DNA from 3 places in the Priestia sp. BR_2 genome. Region 1 is predicted to be linked to each of the others. Evidence: riboswitches for the same ligand, from Rfam matches in the RefSeq annotation. Region 1 holds a riboswitch; each other region holds the start of a gene.
What was found. Region 1 has a riboswitch for ZMP and ZTP ahead of rpiB (ribose 5-phosphate isomerase B). Riboswitches for the same ligand answer to the same signal wherever they lie in the genome.
Positions count from the first base shown of each region.

Region 2: another riboswitch for ZMP and ZTP. It lies ahead of purT (phosphoribosylglycinamide formyltransferase 2); the one in region 1 lies ahead of rpiB (ribose 5-phosphate isomerase B).
Region 3: another riboswitch for ZMP and ZTP. It lies ahead of RB298_RS31125 (bifunctional 5,10-methylenetetrahydrofolate dehydrogenase/5,10-methenyltetrahydrofolate cyclohydrolase); the one in region 1 lies ahead of rpiB (ribose 5-phosphate isomerase B).

Region 1 covers NZ_JAVFHM010000139.1:9,174-13,335, reverse strand. Annotated here, with positions in the region: gene RB298_RS05265 (L-threonylcarbamoyladenylate synthase) at 1-283, shown strand, start outside; gene RB298_RS05260 (manganese efflux pump MntP) at 353-916, shown strand; gene RB298_RS05255 (low molecular weight protein arginine phosphatase) at 971-1,558, shown strand; ZMP/ZTP riboswitch at 1,666-1,747, shown strand; gene rpiB (ribose 5-phosphate isomerase B) at 1,862-2,326, shown strand; gene RB298_RS05245 (TIGR01440 family protein) at 2,406-2,990, shown strand; gene RB298_RS05240 (serine hydroxymethyltransferase) at 3,081-4,162, shown strand, end outside.
Region 2 covers NZ_JAVFHM010000188.1:342,759-346,920, reverse strand. Annotated here, with positions in the region: gene RB298_RS11930 (MATE family efflux transporter) at 1-552, opposite strand, end outside; gene purT (phosphoribosylglycinamide formyltransferase 2) at 871-2,031, opposite strand; ZMP/ZTP riboswitch at 2,114-2,194, opposite strand; gene RB298_RS11920 (LysR family transcriptional regulator) at 2,255-3,130, opposite strand; gene dapA (4-hydroxy-tetrahydrodipicolinate synthase) at 3,242-4,117, shown strand.
Region 3 covers NZ_JAVFHM010000350.1:8,114-12,275, reverse strand. Annotated here, with positions in the region: gene RB298_RS31135 (TIGR03943 family putative permease subunit) at 1-181, opposite strand, end outside; gene RB298_RS31130 (permease) at 289-1,299, opposite strand; ZMP/ZTP riboswitch at 1,454-1,533, shown strand; gene RB298_RS31125 (bifunctional 5,10-methylenetetrahydrofolate dehydrogenase/5,10-methenyltetrahydrofolate cyclohydrolase) at 1,600-2,448, shown strand; gene RB298_RS31120 (LacI family DNA-binding transcriptional regulator) at 2,735-3,727, shown strand; gene RB298_RS31115 (glycoside hydrolase family 32 protein) at 3,909-4,162, shown strand, end outside.

The DNA of each region.
Region 1 (4,162 bases):
GCTCGAGGCGGCGGCCCGGCGCGGGGAGGTGACCGGCGTGCTGTCGTTCGACGAGCACATCGGTCGCTACCGCGCGGACGTTGCCGTCTCGCTCGGCAGCCTGGCCGCGCCGGAGGAAGCGGCCCGCCGGCTGTACGCCGGCCTGCGCCGCTTCGATGAAGAAGGCGCGACTTTCATCCTGGCCGAAGCGTGCCCGGAGCAGGGGCTTGGCGCAGCCGTCATGAACCGGCTGCTGAAGGCCGCGGGACATCACATCATCCACGTCAATGCCGATGCTGATTGAACGGTTTTAGCATGATTTCCCCCTTGTCCGCATATGGTGTACAAGACCATGGGACTTGGGGGAATGGGGATGTTGGAGGCGTCTGTCCAATCGGGACAGCTTGCGGCGATTCTGCTGATGGCGGTTGCACTCGGGCTAGACGCATTTTCGCTTGGCATCGGAGTCGGAATGAGAGGCGGCATGCGCTTAGGCCATATGCTGGGCATCAGCTTCATGATCGCAATGTTTCACATGCTAATGCCGCTGGCGGGCTTGTTTGCCGGCCGCTATGTAGGTATGCTGCTGGGTCACGTCACAGGGCTTGCAGCCGGCGGGCTGCTCCTCCTGCTGGGCGGGCATATGCTGTATAATTCTTGGCGGGGCGGGGAAGGTCAGCGCATTCATCCTACCGCGTTCTTGGGCATGCTGCTGTTTTCGCTCAGCGTCAGCATCGACTCCTTCTCGGTAGGCGTTTCGCTCGGGATGTTCGTGGATGATGTGCTGCTGATCGTGATCTCCTTCGGTGTCGTGGGCGGTTTGCTGTCCATTCTTGGCCTGCTGCTCGGCCGTCAGGCGAGCAACAAGCTGGGGGAGTACGGCGAGATGCTGGGCGGACTGATTTTGATCATCTTTGGCGTGATGTTTATCTTTTGATGCAATATTTGTTACAATAATCCCAAAACAACCTACAACGGGAGGTACGGGACCGTGAAAAATATATTGTTTGTCTGCACGGGGAATACCTGCCGCAGCCCGATGGCGGAAGGGATGCTGCGCAAGCTCGCCAAACAGCGGGGCATTCCCCTGGAAACGCAATCCGCCGGCGTCTCGGCCGTGGACGGCATGCCGGTATCCCGTCATGCGGAATCGATACTGCGGGACCAGGATATTCAAGATCGTTTGGTATCTAAGCCGCTGACCGCGAATCTGGTGGAATGGGCAGACCTGATTCTGACGCTGACCCAGTCGCATAAGCAGTATGCGATTCGGCAGTTCCCGCATGCGGCCGACAAGATGCACACGCTGAAGGAGTTTGTGGAGGATGACCGGCGGGTGCTGGATGATCTGCGGGAGCAGGACAGCCTGTACGCGACGCTTGAGCTGGCCAGATCGCTGGGCCGCGATGTCAGCGACCGCGACCGGGAGCGTCTGATCGAGCTGCGCCAGCGCATTCCGAGCTTCGATATCTCCGATCCTTTCGGCGGCTCGCGGGAGGAATACGAGGCGACGGCGGCGGAGATTCGGACGGCGCTCTTCCGCCTGCTGGACAAGCTGGAAGCGGATCAGCATAAATAGGATTGGGTTCCACGGAAGCGAAGAGTGAATCTGGATCCGGGCTCAATCTGGCTAAAAAAGCCGCTTGCCTTTCGCAGGGTATTGCTTTAAGATGAAGGTGAAAAACATGAATCCGATGTAACTGGCGACGAAGTGGATGAAACCACGATGGAGCATCGGAATATACGGCCGGTCGCCTGGGCAAAGAGCATTTGGAGCACAATACGTGCGCCGACTGCTCTTTTTTCGTCTTTTGCGTGGAGTTTGGGTTATAATGAAACAAGCTAAAACGCAAAAGCGAACATTCGAGGGGGTTTTTCATAGATGAAAATTGCATTGGGTACCGATCATGCCGGCATTCGTCTGAAAGAGGAGATCGTGGAGGTCATTCGGGGTCTTGGACACGAGGTGGAGGATCTTGGCTGCGGCTGTTCCGATTCCGTGGATTATCCCGATTACGCGCTTCCGGTGTGCGAGAAGGTGGTCTCGGGTGAAGCGGATCGGGGCATTCTGATCTGCGGAACGGGAATCGGCATGAGCATTGCAGCCAACAAGGTGCCGGGCATCCGCTGCGCGCTGACGCATGATGTATTTTCGGCCAAAGCCACGCGTGAGCATAATGACAGCAACGTGATTGCGCTGGGCGAGCGCGTCGTCGGCCCCGGGCTTGCTGCCGAGATCGTCAGCGCATGGCTGACAACGGATTTCAGCCAGGGCGAACGCCATGTCGGCCGCGTGAACAAGATCAAGGCCATCGAGGAGCGTTACCTGAAGAGCGAATCGCGATAGGTCGACGCGTAAGCTGCTGCGGTTATTGCGTATGGAATGAAGCATCTTCTGTGAAAAAATTCATCGGGAGGACTGTGACATGACGGATATCTCCAAGGTTTCCTTGAGCGAACAGACGGCGCGGATCGTCCGCGAGCTGGCCGAAGCGGCAGCCTTAGGACCGGGCAAGGTGCTGGTCATCGGAGCCAGCACCAGTGAAGTGGTCGGACGCCGGATCGGCACGGGCGGCGCTCTTGAAACGGCGCAGCAGCTTCTTCAGGGCATTGCCGAGGTTCAAGCGGAATTCAGCTTCGCTGTAGCCTATCAATGCTGTGAGCATTTGAACCGGGCGCTAGTCATGGAGCGGGGGCTGCTTGAAGAGCTGCGCCTGACGGAAGTGGCGGCTGTACCGATTCCGGGGGCGGGAGGCTCCATGGCCTCGGCGGCGTATCGGAGTATGAAGGAGCCCTGCCTTGCGGAATCCATTGAGGCCCATGCGGGTGTCGATATCGGCGAGACGCTGATCGGCATGCATTTGCGAAGAGTGGCGGTTCCGTTCAGGCCGAGCGAGCGTTATATCGGCGATGCGCGCGTAACGGCGGCTTACACCCGGCCGAAGCTGATCGGCGGAGAACGCGCCGTGTACCGGCTTGAGCAGCGGGATGATTCCACGCTGTGCGATTGATTCGAATGAGAGCCCGCTTTAGTCATTAGGTAAACTTGTAGTCTTGACTTGGCAAGAGAAAATAACGATTGATTATGGGAGGATATGAACATGATGGAACATTTGCGGAAGAATGACCCGGCTGTATTGGAAGCGATGGATTTGGAACTGAAGCGTCAACGCAGCAACATTGAGCTGATTGCCTCCGAGAACATCGTCAGCGAAGCGGTTATGGAAGCCATGGGGACGGTGCTGACGAATAAATATGCGGAAGGCTACCCTGGCAAGCGTTATTACGGCGGCTGTGAGCGAGTGGATATCGTGGAGGATATCGCCCGTGACCGCGCGAAGGAATTGTTCGGTGCCGAGCATGCCAACGTTCAGCCGCACTCCGGCGCCCAAGCGAACATGGCGGTGTATTTGGCTGCGCTCAAGCCTGGAGATACCGTGCTCGGCATGAACCTGGCCCACGGCGGCCATTTGACTCACGGAAGCCCGGTTAACGCGTCCGGCCTTCTGTACAATTTCGTTGCATACGGCGTGCAGGAAGACACGTTCCTTATCGATTACGACGAAGTCCGCAAAGCGGCTTTCAAACACCGTCCTCGTCTGATCGTGGCGGGTGCAAGTGCATATCCTCGCATTATTGATTTCGAGAAGCTTGCTGCCATCGCGAACGACGTAGGCGCATTGTTCATGGTCGATATGGCTCATATTGCGGGTCTTGTTGCCGCGGGTCTTCACCCGAATCCGGTTCCGCATGCCCATTTCGTAACCACCACGACGCACAAGACCCTTCGCGGACCTCGCGGCGGCATGATTCTGTGCAAGAAGGCATGGGCACAGGCGATCGACAAAGCAGTGTTCCCAGGCTCCCAGGGCGGACCGCTCATGCATGTCATTGCTTCCAAGGCCGTTGCGCTTGGCGAAGCATTGGATCCGTCCTTCAAGACGTATGCAGAGAACGTCGTGAAGAACGCGAAAGTGCTGGCTGACACCCTGATCGAGGAAGGCCTGAACATCGTTTCCGGCGGAACCGATAACCATCTGATGCTGGTCGATACCCGCAATCTGGACATCACCGGCAAAGACGCAGAGAAGGTGCTGGATTCCATCGGGATTACCGTCAACAAGAACGCCATCCCGTTTGATCCGACGAGCCCGTTCGTCACGAGCGGTATCCGTATCGGTAC
Region 2 (4,162 bases), on a different contig from region 1:
TACGAGAATGAATAAGAGGTCGAGCACGATGTTCAGAATGCTTGCAACGACCAGGAAGAGAAGCGGCGTCCGGCTGTCGCCGAGAGCGCGGAGCAGGTTAGCCAGCAAATTAAACAGAACGGCCGCGCCGACGCCCCAGTTAATGACGATCAGATACGAATACGCATCATCCAAAATTTCGGCAGGGGTGTTCATCATGACGAGGACGGGTCTCGTAAATATAACGCTCACGATGGTGAGGAATACCGTGAACACCAGACTGATCCATATACTCGTTCCCACGCTTTTGCGGACGCCTGCGATATCCTTAGCTCCAAAACGCTGTGCCGTTATGATAGACAAGCCAGCCGTCAAGCCTTGTGCAAAGCCGATGACAAAAAACAAAATGCTGCCTGTCGAGCCAACGGCTGCAAGTGCGTTCACGCCAATGGTACGTCCCACGATAAGGGTGTCCGCCATGTTGTAAAATTGTTGAAAAATATTACCGATCAAAAGCGGGATGGTAAACATGATAATCAGCTTGATCGGACTTCCTTGCGTCATGTCTCTCATGTAGATTCTCCTATGCCGTCAATAAACGTTCCTCTAGAGATTTATTTGAAATATTATGCTTCAAACAGCGCTTATCGCATCGAATGGAAACATTATAATGGGTGAGGGTCGTTTGTATTCTTGTGTATCTTATCATGAAAGAACATAAATTTCTCCCTATTTATTCCCGAAATCAAAACTAAAAGCAAGTACTCGTCATTAGAAGAGTCTGTACCCGATTTGGATCCCTGATTTCTCTATAACTGAAAAGGCCAACCGGTCATTTCGGTTGGCCTTTTCAACATGATGACATGTGATATCCCTATGGAATTCCGATGTTTATGCCTCTTCGACGGCAAGCTTATCCAAGGCCAGCTTCGCACGTGACCGCGCTTCTTCGACATCGCCGGCGGTTGACAGCGCGACTGCTACTCGTCTTCCGACCTTGGTTACCGGTTTGCCGAACATGCGAAGCTGCGTATTCGGAACGGCCAGCGCTTGATCGGCGCCTGTAATCGTATAGTCTTCCAGCTCTCGGCCGGCTTTCAGGGGGCGGCTGGCTCCCGGCGTGATCAATTCGATCTCTGGTATCGGAAACCCGAGAATGGCACGGACATGAAGCGCAAATTCGGATAGATTTTGCGTGACCAGCGTAACCAGCCCAGTATCATGCGGACGCGGGGATACCTCGCTGAAGTACACCTTATCCTCGGCCAAAAATAATTCAACGCCGAACAAGCCGTATCCGCCAAGCTCGTCGGTAATCTTCCGCGCAATATATTTAGCTTCCTCGATTTGCGCTTCAGACATGTCGTGCGGCTGCCACGATTCGATATAATCTCCGCTTTCCTGAATATGCCCGATCGGCGCACAGAAGCTTGTTCCATTGACGGAGCGGACGGTCAGAAGCGTGATTTCCGACTGGAATGAAATGAATTCCTCAATGATCACCCTTCCGTTCTGAACGCGGCCGCCTTCCATGGCGATGTTCCAGCAGGACTCGATATCCCCTTCCGAACGGCACACGCTTTGACCTTTGCCGGAGGAGCTCATCAACGGTTTGATCACGCACGGAAAACCCATGTCCAGGACAGACTGCTTGAATTCCTCATAGGTATCGGCAAATCGATAGTCCGCAGTCGGCAGTCCCAACTCCTCTGATGCCAACCGGCGGATCCCCTCACGGTCCATCGTAAGCTTTGCGGCTCTGGCGGTAGGAATCACCCGAAACCCCTCATCCTCCAGCTTCACCAGCTCCGCAGTAGCCAGCGCTTCAATCTCCGGAACGATCAGGTCCGGCTTTTCCAACTCAATAATAGCGCGCAGCTTCTCTCCGTCCAGCATATCGATCACATGGCTGTGATCGGCAACGTGCATGGCAGGAGCATCGGCATAACGATCGACGGCTACGGTTTGGACACCCAATCGTTGTGCTTCAATTACGACTTCTTTCCCTAGTTCTCCGGATCCCAGCAGCAATATTTTTTTCGTTTTGAACATCGTTGTTTTATCCCCTTTTCATAGTTTCAGAGACGATAGAAGCCCAAGAAAATAATAAAGAGGTAAGGGAAATAAACTCCCTTACCTCTGCCCAGGCGTACGGCCGTTGTCATTCATGTGCTCCCTCATGGTTCCCCATGCTACGCCAGTCACACATAAACCTATACATTGTTACATAAATGATACTGAATCTTTTCGTTAAATGCAATATCAGCCTGCGTCCTTAGGATTTAGACTTCAACATTTCGATCATATCCTGAAGCGAGTGTGACAGCCACTTCTTAGGATGAACGACAATCTGGATGTCCAGTCGAATGTCAGGGTGTTGAAAGGGAAGAACCGCCAGCTCTCCCCTCTTGATTTCCTCCTCTGCTACCATTCTCGGCAATAGGGAGATGCCGGTGCCGGACATGATATATCTTTTGATTGCCTCGGGGTTGCCCAATTCCAAACCAATACGGACGGGAGCTCCGCTGGCGCGCAGCACTTTTTCCAACATGATTCGGTAATTGCAAGTATCCTCGGTCATAATCCATTCGTAATCAGCCAGATGCTCCAGTTCGATGACGGGCAACCTGCGAAGCGGATGATCCGGATGGGCAATCAGATGGAGGGGCTCTTCCCGGATCGAGATCCAATTCAATGAAGTGTCTTCCGGTTTGTTCTCCAGAATAAGCCCGAGATCGTACTCGCCCTCTCTTACCTTACTGACGATGCTATCTTCACGATCCGTTTGCAAGCGGATGGCAAGATCTTCATGCTCCTGTCTTAGCCGATGAAGGACGGATGGAAGAAAATATGCGGCAAGCGAATCGATCGCTCCAATCGATAAGATGCCCCCGCCTTGTTTCGTCAGCTTTTCCTTAGACTGCTGGAACAGATCCAGCATTTGGACAGCATACTTGAACAGCTCCTCCCCTGACTTCGTCAGTCTCAGGCCTCTGCCATACCGTTCAAACAGCTTGACGCCGTACTCCTTCTCCAGCTTCTGGATCTGGGTGGTAACGCTGGATTGTGCATAACCCAATTCGTCAGCGGCTTTAGTAAAGCTCTTTCGAACAGCAACCTCCCTGAAGGTTTGCAGATAGCTCAGTTCCATCGCTCTCTCCTCATCAATAATATTGATAATAACTATCTAATATTATAGATAACCCCGATCCCGATTCCCATGGTAAAGTAAAGCCACAATTCATGAAATGGAGGAAAGATCATGTTGAGTCCGCTAGATTTGAGAGGTATTTATGTTCCGGTGGTCACTCCCTTTTCACATGAATACGCATTGGATGTTCCGTCTTATCATCGTTATTTGGAGAATTTGTTATCCCATGACATTCAAGGATTGATCATCAACGGTACGACCGGAGAGGCGCCGACGGTAACTTGGGAAGAGGTCGTTCAGGTGGTGAAGGAAACGCGAAAAGGTCTGGACGTGCGGCAATTGCCGGTCATTATTGGTACGGGTACCAACGATACGTTCTCCAGCATGAAGCGGACGGAATGGGCAGGACATATCGGGGCAGACGCGGTATTGGTGGTCACGCCGTATTACAGCCGCCCTTCGATTGAGGGCATTATACAACATTTCTGCAAAGTCGCGGAGGTGGGGATACCGGTTATTTTGTACGAAGTTCCTTCGCGCACTGGAATTTCCTTACCGGTTGATGCCATTCGAAGAATCATGGAGATCCCCGGTGTCATCGGAATGAAGGACAGCACTGCGAGTACGGAGCTTATGAGAAGCTTGTCTCCATACGATACGAAGCCTGTTCTATGCGGGGACGATGTCCGCTTTCATGAGATGCTGCGTCATGGTGCATCCGGGGGCATTTTGGCGTCGGCCAATGTGAATACCGAGGCTTTTATTCGTGTGTATCAATTAGCTGCCCAAGGGGATTATTCTCGTTCCGAAAAGGAGTTTGAAGTGCTGCTTCCCGTTATTCATCAGTTGTTCGCAGAATCCAATCCCGCTCCGCTAAAATGGCTGCTTGCCAAGCAAGGCCTTATCTCATCCGACACCCTGCGCCTGCCGATGGGCACCATTACGGATGAGCTCAAGCTATCCTTGGATCAAGCACTCAAAAACTGAGAAACTTTAAATCGTGGACGTAATAGATTTCTCCTCAAGAGTGGC
Region 3 (4,162 bases), on a different contig from region 1:
GCATGCCGAAAGCTATGAACAACAGCGGCACCGGACAGAGCAGAAGCAGGGTCTGCATATGGGGAGCCAAGTAATAGTCCAGCGAATTTGATGCGTTCAGATGCATGATATAGGCGGCCAGAGCTGCGATAAGCAGCGATCGCAGTATATAGTGGCTTCGCAGGCTCAGACGGGGCTTCACGTCCCGAACACCTCCAATCTCAAGTGGATATCCGAAGGCATAACAGCCTGAAGGTGCCGTTATTCCAACCGTTTTCGTGTATTGCCACTCCAGTTTGTTTACTACACCTAACCGCCGAATAGCGCGTTGACGGCTACAGAGCCGATAAAGACAAGCGTAATCACCAGCAGGCTTAAGCCGATCACGAATTTGGTCTTGAAGGTAGCCGACAGCATGAGCAGGCTTTTGAAATCCAGCATCGGGCCGAGAACCAGGAAGGAAACCAGCGGGCCGACGGTAAAGGTGTGCGTGAATGCCGATGCCACGAAGGCGTCCGAAGTTGAGCAAAGGGAGAGGATGAAGGCAAAGCCCATCATGAACAGATAGGAGGCGGCAGGACCGTTCCCCAGAGCCAGCAGCTCCTCCCTCGGAATGAAGGATTGGATGCAGGCCGTCAGGAAAGCGCCCAGGACTAAATATTTGCACATCTCGATCAGCTCGTCTCCGGCGTGGACAAACATGCTTCTCCAGGTTTTGGGATGCTCATGCAACAAACGTTCCCCCTTGCTGGAGCCCTGTTCGGCGAACTCTTGAAAGGAACGCTTCAGGGGGCTGCTTCTTGAAAAAACATAAACGAGCAAACCCGTCGTCACCGCGACTGCAAAAGCCAGTCCCATTCGTCCGATCGTCACTTCGGGATGCGAACGGAAGGCCATGATCGTTGATGCGAATACAATGGGATTCAGAATAGGACCGCTGAGGATAAAGGTGACGGCGATATAGGCGGGCATCCCCTTCAGCATCAACCTGCGAACGACCGGGATCATCCCGCATTCGCAGATGGGAAACAGGATGCCGAGCATGGAAGCGAACAGGACGCCAACCATCGGATTCTTCGGCGTGAGACGCCGCACCCATTGCTCTTTTACGAACAACTGCAAAAGGGACGACAGCAGCACTCCAAGCAAAATGAAAGGAAGTGCCTCAAGGAAGATGCCCGTGAAGACGGTTTTAACCTGCTGCAGGTCTTGGCTGGGTATGGGGTTTAAGTCCTTCTGCAGCCATATCGTCAAGACCGGAATCACGAACACAAGCGGCAGTATAAAGGGCAGCATTTTGAAGATCGCCGGATATCTCATCAAGGCCTCCTGGAACGAATTGTTCTTAGGACATTCTATGCTTGTACCATCGGCAACATACGTGATTTCAGGCAACAAATCAAAAACTTTACGATTAAAGGGCGGCCGCATAGCCGGTGGCGCGAAGTCCAAAGTCGTGATATATTAAAAAAAGTTATCCATGTGTTACTGGCGTAGCTTGGGTTACCAAGAGGGAGCACATGGGATCATATGTCGTACGCCTGGGCAAGAGGTAAGGAGACGTTCGAGTCGCCTTGCCTCTTTATGTTTTTTAATACAATGGCGAAGGAGCGGATTAGCATGAGTAAGGAACCCGTAATTTTGGATGGAAAAAAAGTATCCGATGATATCAAGGCAAAGCTGGCGGTGAAGGTACAGGAATTGAAACAGCACGGGGTAACCCCTTGTCTGGCAACGATTCTGGTTGGCGATGATCCTGCTTCGGCGACCTATGTGCGGATGAAGGGAAATGCGTGCGAGCGGCTTGGCATCATATCCAAAAAAGTAGTGCTGGAGACATCGACAACGACGGAGGAGCTGATCGCCGCGATTCAAGCACTGAACGAGGATCCGAACGTCCACGGTATTCTGCTTCAGCACCCGGTACCGCACCATATCGATGAGCGGGCGGCTTTTGATGCCATCGACATGAAAAAAGACGTGGATGGAGTAACCACGCTCGGGTTCTCGCAAAATGCGTTTGGTTTCGCCGATTACCCGTCATGTACGCCGGCGGCGATTATCGCGATTATGGACTATTACAGCCTGCCGATCGAAGGGAAGCATGCGGTGGTGGTCGGACGCAGTCCGATTCTGGGCAAGCCGGTATCGATGATGCTGCTCAATCGCAACGCCACGGTTACGATCTGCCATTCGAGAACGAAGAACCTTGGGGAGATTGTGTCCCAAGCGGATATTGTGGTTGCGGCCGTAGGCAAGCCTAATTTCATTCAAGGGGACTGGATCAAGCCGGGTGCCGTCGTGTTGGACGCCGGTTACAATAAAGGGAATATCGGGGACTGCGATTACGAAGCCTGCGCCAAGGCGGCTTCCGCAATCACGCCGGTACCGGCGGGCGTCGGCCCCGTGACGATAGCGACATTGCTGAAGCATACCGTCGAATCGGCCGAGCGAACCGTCCAAGCTTAAGGGAATGCACTTGACTACTTGCATGTGAAGCAAGGCTGCACCCATGAATCATCCCCTTCGAATCTTTCATTTTATGCCAGAGCCTGCAAATATGGACCATGCAATGCTAGGCTTGGAGCCCGCATTTCACGGACCCCTGGACGTCATGGTATAGTTAGGAATAAGAGAAATACGAAGGGGAGAGATTCATGTTTATACGAATCATGGCCTGTTGTGCGGGACAACAGGGAGCTCCAGAGAAAGATCCGTTCGATGCAGCGCTGCTAACGGCTCCGGAGATCTTGGCATGAAGAACACGATCGCCGATATTGCCCACAAAGCCGGAGTTGCCAAAAGCACGGTCTCCCGTTTCTTGAACGGAGGATCCGTCAGTCATGCGACACGCCGCAAGATTGAGCAGGTTATTCAGGAAACCGGCTATATCCCGAATTCTTTTGCGCAAAGCCTGAAAGCGAAAAAAACGAGCATGATCGGCACCATTATGCCGCGTCTGGACTCCTTCTCCGCATCGCAGACTGTCGCCGGCATGGACGAAGAATTAAGAAAACACGGATATCAGCTACTGATCATCAACGCAAGCCAGGATTTATCCAGGGAGATCGAAGCGCTGTATGATCTCGCCAGACAAAAAATATCAGGCATTATTCTGTTCGCCACGCAGGTGACGGAAACCCATCTTGCCGCGATTCAAGAGATCGGCATTCCGGTCATTCTGCTCGGACAACAGCACGACCATGTCCACAGCATGATCTATAACGATTATGCCGCAGGTTATGACATGGGCCGGTACGTGCTGTCGATGGGACATCGTCAAATTGCCTATATCGGGGTGACGGAAAAGGACGTAGCCGTCGGAGTCAAGCGGAAGGAAGGGTTCCTCAAAGCGGTAAGCGAGTATGAAGAGGCGGAAGCGGTTCTCTATGAGAGTGGATTCAAGATGTCGGATGGTGTGAAGACGGCATGCTCCATGTTTGAGCTTCACCGAACGCTGCCAACGGCCGTGGTCTGCGCCACGGACAACATTGCGCTAGGCGTGATGAAAGCGGCGCACATGAAAGGCATCTCTATTCCCGACCAACTTTCCGTGACCGGATTTGGCGGATACGACGTAACCGAGGTGATTCATCCCGGGTTAACAACGGTGAAATATGGATATTTCCAAGCGGGCCACCTCGCGGCACAGCATATTATGAAGCTGGTCAACGACGAGCCGGTGGATTTCCTGACGGTCATGAATTGCGAGATGATTCATCGGGAAAGCGTTGACAATCTGAATTAGGTATTTTATACTTCAGATAACGGAACCGGTTCCAATCCGAGTGTTTGCTTGGTATTGGAACTGAGTTCATTATTTTTACCTTTGATTGGAACCGGTTCCACCACAGTTAAATTTATTAGCGTGCACGCGTTAGCATGATCTGTTTGATTTTTCAGCAAGCCCATTTATAAGGAGAAGAGATATGGACAGAGAACTGAAATACCGACGCCTGGATCAGGCTTCTCCCGAAGAGCTTTCCTCCATTAGGAAGAAAGTGCGATTAAGCGAATGGAGGCAAAAATTTCACGTGCAGCCCATCATGGGCCTGATGAATGATCCCAATGGATTTTCTTATTACAACGGAGAGTATCACTTGTTTTACCAATGGTTTCCTCTGGGTACGTTTCACGGCTTGAAATACTGGTACCATACTTCCTCGAAAGATCTGGTGTTTTG